Regions from separate parts of the Arthrobacter rhombi genome, predicted to be linked through region 2. Evidence: riboswitches for the same ligand, from Rfam matches in the RefSeq annotation. Region 2 holds a riboswitch; the other holds the start of a gene.

Region 1 (4,406 bases), on a different contig from region 2:
AGGGAATCGATGCCCGACCGCCACCCGGCAATCCCCTCCCACCAGGTGGTCAGCAGCGCCTCGGTCGACGGGGCCCGCCGTCCGGCCCAGAGCGCCCCGAAGTGGTTGACCGGACCGTGGCCACCGCCGACGTCGAGCTCGTCGGAGGCCAGCAGGGCATCCTGGAGCCAGTCCCGCGCCAGTTTGAGTGCATCGCCCCAGGACCCGCACCTGGCCCGCAGTGTGGCCAGCGCCGAGGAGAGCGAGCAGCCGGTGCCGTGGGTGTTCGGGGTATCGACCCGCTCCGCGGAAACCTCGGCGATCACACCGTCGCGCCCGACCAGCGCATCCGGGCACGCCGCCCCGGCCAGGTGCCCGCCCTTGGCCAGCACCAGCACGTCGTACCGCATCGCCAGCCGGGCTGCCTGTTCCCGCACGGCATCCCACCGTGCGGCCTCGGCCTCGCCGAGCAGGGCGGCGAGCTCCGCGGTGTTGGGGGTGAGCACATCGGCCAGCGGCAGCAAACGGCGCAAGGCCGCCTCGGCGTCGTGCTCCAGGAGCCGGTCACCCGAGGTGGACACCAGGACAGGATCCAGCACGACGGCGGTGCCTGGCTGGGTGCCCAGCCAGGCGATGACTGCCTCGATGACCTCCGTGGTGGCCAGCATGCCGATCTTGACGGCGTCGATGCGTATATCGGAGGAGATGGCCTCGAGCTGTTGGGTGAGGAAGGCCGCCGGCGGGGTGTGGACGCCGGTGACACCGCGGGTGTTCTGGGCGGTCAACGCGGTGATGGCAGCCATGCCGTAGCCGCCGCACGCGGCAATCGATTTCAGGTCGGCCTGGATGCCTGCCCCGCCCGAGGGGTCCGAGCCGGCGATGGAGAGGACGTTGGGGATGCGGGTGCGCATCATCGGGCCCCCTCCGTCGCTGCGGCCCATTCGGCCCGCAGCGAGGCGGCCGCGATGCCTGGGTCCTGCGCTGCACAGATCGCCCGGACCACTGCCATCCCGGCGGCGCCCGCGGCGTGGATGCCGGCGGCATCGCCGTGGCCCAAACCGCCGATGGCGACGCAGGGCAAGGGCGCCCGGGAGATGAGCCGGGCCAACCCGTCGAAGCCGAGCGGGGTCGGGTGGTCCTTCTTGGTGGGGGTGGGTCGCACGGCCCCGGTGCCCAGGTAGTCCACGGTTCCTGCCGGCAGGGCAGCCACCGCGGCGAAGTGTTCAGCGGTGCTGGCGCTGAGGCCGAGCACTGCCTCCGGGCCGATGAGGTCGCGGACGGCGTCGGCCGGGAGGTCCTTTTGCCCGATGTGGACGCCGTCCACCGTGATCCCGGCAGACCGGGCGGCCAGGTAGACATCGACGCGGTCGTTGACCAGCAACAGGGCCCGACCCGCGGTGTGTGCGGCGCAGGCGGCGACCTCGGCCAGGAAGTCCCGGGCGGAAAGGTCCTTGCAGCGCAGTTGGATGGTGGTGATGCCGGAGGCGACGGCTGCGGCCACGATGTCGGCCAGCGGCCGGCCGGCGGTGCTGGCGGCGTCGGCGACGAGGTAGATCCCGGAGGCGGGGGTGGACGTGGTCATGCGATCACCGCCTGGGCGGCCAGGTCATCGGGCCCGATGGAGGCCAGTGCATCGAGGAACCCGACGGCGAAGGATCCCGGCCCGGAGGCCGTGGTGGCCGCGCGTTCGGCGGCCACCGAGTACAGCGCATGGGCGGCGACGGTTCCCAACAGGGCATCGTCGTCGTTCGCGGCGACGGCCGCCGCCACGAGCGCGCCCAGGGCGCAGCCGCCCCCGGTAATGCGCGTGAGCAGGGCGTCCCCGCCGTGGATGCGGACACTGCGTGAGGAGTCGGTGACCAGGTCCTGCGGACCGGAGACGGCCACGATGGACGGGGTGGCCGCCGCGAGATGGGAGGCGGGCACCAGGGCCGCCTCGACGTCGTGCGTGGCATCGACACCACGGCCCCCGGCCCCGGAACCGGCCAGGGCCAGGATCTCCGAGGCGTTGCCGCGGATGACGGTGGGTTGTTCGGCCAACAGCTTCGCGGCGAACCGGGTCCGCAACTCCAGCCCGCCCACGGCCACCGGGTCCAGGACCCACGGGGTCCCGGCCGCACGGGCACTCCGGGCCGCCTGCAACATGGCGCGGCGCTGTTCCGCATGCGGGGTGCCCAGGTTGATGAGCACCGCCGAGGCGACGCCGGCGAATGCAGCGGCTTCACCGGGCACGTCCACCATTGCCGGGGAGGCCCCGGCGGCCAACAGGACATTGGCGGTGAAGTTCGTGACGACGGCGTTGGTCAGGCACTGCACCAGCGGTGCCGTGGTGCGCAGCTTCTCGAGGACGCGGCCCAGATCGGCCGGTGTATGGGTATTGGTGGGCGCATGCGCATGCATGGGCGACATCCCTCCGCTAGTACTAACTAGATCAGGTGTTGGCGGGTGTGTTCTCAGTCCGCTCTGGTCAGGCGGACACCCCGTGTCAATGTGCGCGAGCCTACCGGGGGCTTGCGTCACGGGCCAACTTCGTGACCCGGATCACCTCCGCCGGGCGATATTGTCGTACCCATGGCCAAGAACCGACGCACCGCATCAACCACCGTCCCCGGGGAGCCAGCGCGCCCGGCCGAGCGGCCGGTTGACGTGGCCCGGCGATTGCGCGACGCCACCGACTCGCGGCTGGCCCATCCGCGTCGCTTCCGGGCCGCGCAACTCAAGGCGCTTGAACGGCTGCTCGAGGACAACGACGAGGCGCTGTGCCAGGCTCTGACCACCGACCTGGGCAAACCCGCTGCCGAGTCCCGTCTGACGGAACTGGATCGGGTCAAGGCGGAGATCGACCACGCGCAACTGCATGTGGGTGATTGGGTCGCCGACCGGCACGTGAGGGTTCCCGTGTCGCTGCAGCCCGCGACCGCCCGCATCCAGGCCCGGCCGCTGGGCATGGTGTTGGTCATCGCCCCCTGGAACTACCCCGTCCTGCTGCTGCTGGGCCCGCTGGTGGGTGCCCTGGCCGCGGGGAACACCGTGGTGCTCAAACCCTCCGAGCTGGCCCCGGCGACCTCGGCGCTGCTGGCCCGCCTGGTGCCGTCCTACCTGGACCGCCGGGCCGTGGCGGTCGTGGAGGGGGCTGCCGAGACGACGACGGAGCTGCTCGGGCAGCACTGGGACCATATCTTCTACACCGGTGGGGAGCGGGTTGGGCGGATCGTCGCCCACGCGGCTGCCGAGCACCTCACCCCGGTGACCCTGGAACTCGGTGGCAAGAGCCCCGCCGTCGTCTGCGACGGGAATTTCGCGGCCATCGCGCGGCGGATCGCCCACGGGAAGTTCATGAACGCCGGACAGACCTGCGTGGCGCCGGACTACGTGCTGGCGGTGGGCGAGCATGCGGCGCAGGAGCTCGAGAAGCACCTGCCACCGGTGATCGCCTCGTTCTACGGCAAGGACCCCTCATCCAGCCGCGATTATGGGCGGATCATCAACTCCGGACACTTTGCCCGGGTCGCCGCCTACCAGCAGCAGGGGCGGGTGGTCTGCGGTGGCTCAAACGACCCGGCCACCCGTTACGTCGAACCCACGGTGTTGGCCGACGTGGACCCGGCGTCCGCGGTGATGACGGAGGAGATTTTTGGGCCGGTGCTGCCGATCATCCGCGTGGACCGGTTCGACGACGCGGTGCGGTTCATCAACTCACGGCCCTCGCCGCTGGCTGCCTATCTTTTCAGCGAACGTCCCCGGTTGCATACCGCCTTCGAGGACCAGGTGCGTGCCGGGGGAATCGGACACAACGTGTGCAACATGCACCTCGCCGTCCCCGACCTGCCCTTCGGCGGAGTCGGGGCATCGGGCATGGGCAACTACCACGGCAAATCGGGATTCGACACCTTCAGCCAACAACGCCCCGTGCTCTCGAAGACCGCGATGATCGATACCCTGCGCGCCATCTATCCGCCGTTCGGGTGGGCGAAGCGCCGGATCATGCGCTCGATGGGCTGACCGCCCGGACGCACGAGGACCCGGTGCCCATGGATGCGCACCGGGTCCTCGATCGAAGTCGGTGTGGGACGCCGACCGTCGATGCTGGCTACTTCTTGGTCATGGCGTCGACGTATTCCTGGTTCTCCGAGATCCACTTGTCAACGACCGGACCGTAATTGTCCGTTTCCGCGCCGTTGAACATGGCGTTCTCCAGGGAGAACAGGTGCTCATCGTCCATCTTGAAGTCGTCCAGCCACTTCGAGAGGCCAGGGTAGTTCTTCTTGAAGTCCTTGTTGCCGTAGGACGTGATGTTCTCGGCCTTGCCCATGGCTCCCTTGGGGTCCTTGAGGTCCTTGATCGGGAACTCGTCGTACGCCCAGTGCGGACGCCACAGGGTGACGACGATGTTGTCGCCGGCCTTGGTGGCCTTCTTCAACTGGCTC
Region 2 (4,406 bases):
CCCCGGCACCCAGATGGTGCTGCACGTGATGCTGCTGGTCGCCTTCGGCGTGAAGGCAGCGGTCTTCCCACTGTCCTTCTGGCTGCCTGACTCCTACCCCACGGCGCCGGCGCCGGTCACCGCGGTGTTCGCCGGCCTGCTGACCAAGGTCGGCGTCTACGCGATGATCCGCACCGAGACGCTGCTCTTCCCCGGAGACCGGCTCAACACCGCCCTGATGGTCGTGGCCCTGCTGACCATGCTCGTGGGGATCCTCGGCGCCCTCGCGCAGGCGGACTTCAAGCGCATGCTCTCCTTCACGCTCACCAGCCACATCGGCTACATGGTCTTCGGCCTGGCCACGGGCAGCGTCGTCGCGCTCGCCGCCACCGTCTACTACGTGGCCCACCACATCATCGTGCAGACCTCGCTGTTCCTGGTCGCCGGCCTCATGGAACGCCGGGGCGGGACCACCAACGTGGACCGGCTCGGCTCCCTGGCCAAGCTCTCACCGGTGCTGGCGGTGCTGTTCTTCGTCCCGGCCATGAACCTGGCGGGCATCCCGCCGTTCTCCGGCTTCCTGGGCAAGCTGGGGCTGCTGCGTGGCGGCGTCGACCTCGGCACCCCGCTGGCCTGGGTGCTGCTCGCCGGGGCCCTGGTCACCTCGTTGCTGACCCTGTTGGCCGTGGCCCGCGTCTGGAACCGCGCCTTCTGGCGCCGCGCCGACGACGCGGAGGACCCGGACCCGATCCTCCTCATCCCCTCCGGCCCGGCGACCTCCTCCGGTGCCGGAGCGGTGGCCACCGCTCCCGCCAAGCGGGCGGCCGCCCAGGACGACCGTGACCTGCTGCCCCGGACCATGGTCTACTCGACCGGTGCCCTGGTGCTGCTGGGTGTTTCCCTGACGATCTTCGCTGGCCCGTTGTTCGATCTCGCGGACCGGTCGGCCCAGCAGATGATGGAGCGCACCCCCTACATCGAGGCCGTCCTGGGCTCCCACGCAGGAGGAGGCTCGTGAGCCCGCACCGACACCACGTCCGCCCGGCACGGCCCTCCGAGCTGCTCACCGGTTCCCGCGGAGCCCGCGCCAGGGCACGACGACGGCGGGCCAGGTTCTGGATCGAGCTGCCCCTGACACTGTGGATGGTGGTGGTCTGGGGCGCCCTCTGGCAGGACTTCAGTGCAGGGAACCTCGTCTTCGGGTTCCTGGTCTCGCTGGCCATCGTCGCCACCTTCAAGCTGCCCCCGGTCGAGCTGAGCGGGCGGTTCAACGTCTGGCAGGCCTTCCTGTTCGCCCTGCGGTTCCTGTGGCAGGTCGTCAAGGCCAGCATCCACGTCATGTTCATCGCCGTCGTCCGCGGTCCCGCGGTGCGCAACGCGGTGGTGGGCATCCGCATGCGCAGCCACGAGGACCTCATGGCCACCGCGCTGGGACATGTGCTGACCCTCATTCCCGGATCGTTCGTCGTCGAGGTCGACCGGACCACCTCGACGCTCTACCTGCACGTGCTGGACGTCAACGACGAGGCGCAGGCCGAGGCATTCCGCCAAGAGGTGCGGGACATCGAGGCGGCGCTGATCCGTGTCATGGGCAGCCGGGACGAACTGGTGGCACTGCGCTCCGAAGGCGCCTCCCCGGACACCGCCGACGCCCCCACGCCGCGGACGGAAGGAAAAGCATGATCATCATCGCCGCCTGGATTTCCGGCGTCGCCCTGGCCATCGGCGGGGTCATGGCCCTGGTCCGGCTGGCCCGTGGCCCCTCCATCCTGGACCGGACCCTGGCCCTGGACGTCCTGCTGGTCATCATCATGTGCGGGCTCTGCCTCGACATGGCGGTGAACCGGCACCTGAACCACATCGTCTTCATCGTGGTCGGCTGCCTGGTGGCCTTCATCGGGTCGGTGACGATCGCCCGCTACGTCACTGATCGGAGGACCCCATGATCGCCGTCGCCTGGGTGGATGGGGGGACGGTCGACACCGTCCTGGACTGGATCACCGCCATCTGCATGGTCGGTGGGGCCCTGATGTCGGTGGCCGCCGGCATCGGCCTGCTGCGCTTCCCCGACCTGTTCTCGCGCATGCATGCCGCCACGAAGCCCCAGGTGCTCGGGTTGTTCCTGCTGCTGCTCGCCGTCGCCCTGCAGATCAGGGCCTGGGCCGCCGTCCCGGTGCTGGTGCTCGCCTGGTTGTTCCAGCTGCTCACCGCACCGGTCACCGCCCACATGGTGGGGCGCGCCGCCTACCGGACGAAGCACCTTAAAGCAGACACGCTGGTCCTCGATGACCTCAATGAAGTGGTCTCCGAGGCCCAGCGTCGTCTGGACGAAGGCAGGTAACGGGTCCTTAGACCTCGTCCACCGTCTTGTTGAAGTGGCGGATCGTCCGCTGGGTCCCACGATTGGTCAGGACCTGGATCACCGCCGCCACGACGGCAGAGGTGACCGCGAAGCCCAGTGCATGACGCATGCTGGCCTCGGCCTGCGCCTCATGGTCACCCGGCTTCGGGGGCTTCTGCCCGGTGGCCTTGGTCCAGACGGTGTCCACGAGCTTGCCGCCAATGAACCCGGCCCCGATCGACACGATCGAACCGAAGACTTTCAGTAATACGTTCACGAACGATTCTCCCGTCGGTAGGTGATTACCCGCCCAGCATAACGCGCTGTAGACTGGCCGCACTGAATCACCTACGACAGGGGAGCGTCTCCATCCGGCCCAGGCCGGCTCCGAGGACGCTGAGAGTGCGGATCGCCGCAGACCCTCGAACCTGCTCCGGCTCGTACCGGCGAAGGGAGTCGAGAATCTCAGGACGCGCGGGCCCCGCGACGTCCTCCCCTCCTTGAACAACAAGGAGGAAGACCTCATGAGCAGCACCTTCACTACGGCACCGCCCGCCCGCCCTACCTGGCGCGTGGTGGACATCGTCGTCGCATCCGTCATCGCCGTTGCCTCCGGCGTCATCTTCTGGGGGTGGAACACGGCCCACCACCTGCTGGATTTCGCGTTCCTTGCCTTCCCGCCGTCGTCGGCCCTGCTGGCAGGGATGTGGCTCTTCCCCGCGGTGCTCGGCGCGCTCATCATCCGCAAACCCGGTGCCGCATTGTTCTGCGAAATGGTTGCCGCGGTGGTCTCCTCGTTGTTGGGCTCCGAATACGGGTGGACGGTCTGGGTCTCCGGGCTCGTCCAGGGACTGGGCGCCGAACTGGTGCTCGCCCTGTTCCTCTACCGCCGCTGGTCGCTGCCCGTGGCCCTGCTGGCCGGCCTGTTCACCGGGATCTTCGGTGGAGTCAACGACGCCTTTGTCTTCGCCTGGTTCCCCGACTACACGCAGTTCATGAAGCTGGCCTACGTGGCCTGCATGGCGGTCTCCGGCGTGGTCATCGCCGGGTGGGGCAGCTGGGCGCTCACCCGTGCACTGGCCCGCACCGGAGCGCTGTCGGCCTTGGCCTCGCGGCGGGCGGCCCACGAGCGGATCTCCGGTTGACCCGATGACGCACCACCTGCATGTGCCCCCGGCGGACCCGAGGGGTCTGCGCGGCACCGAACCGGCACTGCCCGGGGTCCGCGGCGCGGCCGTCCGCGCCCGCGGGTGGGGTTTCCAGCATGCAGGACGCGCGCAACCAGCGCTCCAGGGTGTGGAGCTGGACATCACAGCGGGCGAGCGGGTGCTGCTGGTCGGCCCCTCGGGGGCCGGGAAATCGACGCTGCTCCATGCCCTGGCGGGCGTGCTGCACGGCGACGAGGACAACACCACCGCCGGCGAACTGCTCATCGATGGAGTTCCGGCCCATGAGGCCTCCGCCCACACCGGGCTCATGCAGCAGGACCCCGAAACCCAGGTCGTCCAGGCCCGGGTCGGCGACGATGTGGCCTTTGGCGCCGAAAACCTCTGCGTTCCGCCCGCCGAGATCTGGCCGCGGGTGTCCGCGAGCCTGCGGGCCGTCGGCCTGGACCTGCCACTGGACCACCCCACCTCCGCGCTCTCCGGCGGACAGAAGCAACGCCTGGCGCTGGCCGGGATCCTGGCCATGCGCCCCGGACTGGTGCTGCTCGATGAGCCCACGGCCAACCTGGACCCCGACGGCGTGATCGACGTCCGCGACGCCATCGTGGACTCGGTGGCGCACAGCGGGGCGACGATGGTCATCGTGGAGCACCGGCTGGCTGCCTGGGCCGACGCCGTGGACCGGGTCATCGTCCTGGAGCCCGGCGGCGGAGTGGCCTGCCAGGGCACCCCCGCCGAGTTGTTCGCCCCGGGCCCCCTCCGCGACCGACTCATCCGGGCGGGCATCTGGGTTCCCGGCCACACCCCGGAACTCGGCCCGCGGACACCGGAAGCTCCGACGGGCCCGGGGCTGCTGCGCGCCCACGACCTCGCAGTAGCGCGCACCCCGCGCAGCATCCCCGCTGTGACGGGGGTGCAGC

Evidence for each region. Region 2 has a riboswitch for thiamine pyrophosphate ahead of ABD088_RS04470 (ECF transporter S component). Riboswitches for the same ligand answer to the same signal wherever they lie in the genome.
Region 1: it holds a riboswitch for thiamine pyrophosphate, as region 2 does, so the genes downstream of both, thiM (hydroxyethylthiazole kinase) here and ABD088_RS04470 (ECF transporter S component) in region 2, are expected to answer to the same signal.

What each region holds. Positions count from the first base shown of each region.
Region 1 is NZ_BAAAIV010000025.1:33,257-37,662, reverse strand. It holds gene thiD (bifunctional hydroxymethylpyrimidine kinase/phosphomethylpyrimidine kinase) at 1-893, opposite strand, end outside; gene thiE (thiamine phosphate synthase) at 890-1,561, opposite strand; gene thiM (hydroxyethylthiazole kinase) at 1,558-2,379, opposite strand; TPP riboswitch at 2,371-2,472, opposite strand; gene ABD088_RS15840 (aldehyde dehydrogenase family protein) at 2,551-3,981, shown strand; gene ABD088_RS15835 (glycine betaine ABC transporter substrate-binding protein) at 4,070-4,406, opposite strand, start outside.
Region 2 is NZ_BAAAIV010000004.1:419,821-424,226, reverse strand. It holds gene ABD088_RS04495 (Na+/H+ antiporter subunit D) at 1-997, shown strand, start outside; gene ABD088_RS04490 (Na+/H+ antiporter subunit E) at 1,039-1,662, shown strand; gene ABD088_RS04485 (MrpF/PhaF family protein) at 1,659-1,925, shown strand; gene mnhG (monovalent cation/H(+) antiporter subunit G) at 1,922-2,320, shown strand; gene ABD088_RS04475 (DUF4235 domain-containing protein) at 2,328-2,597, opposite strand; TPP riboswitch at 2,666-2,792, shown strand; gene ABD088_RS04470 (ECF transporter S component) at 2,845-3,465, shown strand; gene ABD088_RS04465 (ATP-binding cassette domain-containing protein) at 3,470-4,406, shown strand, end outside.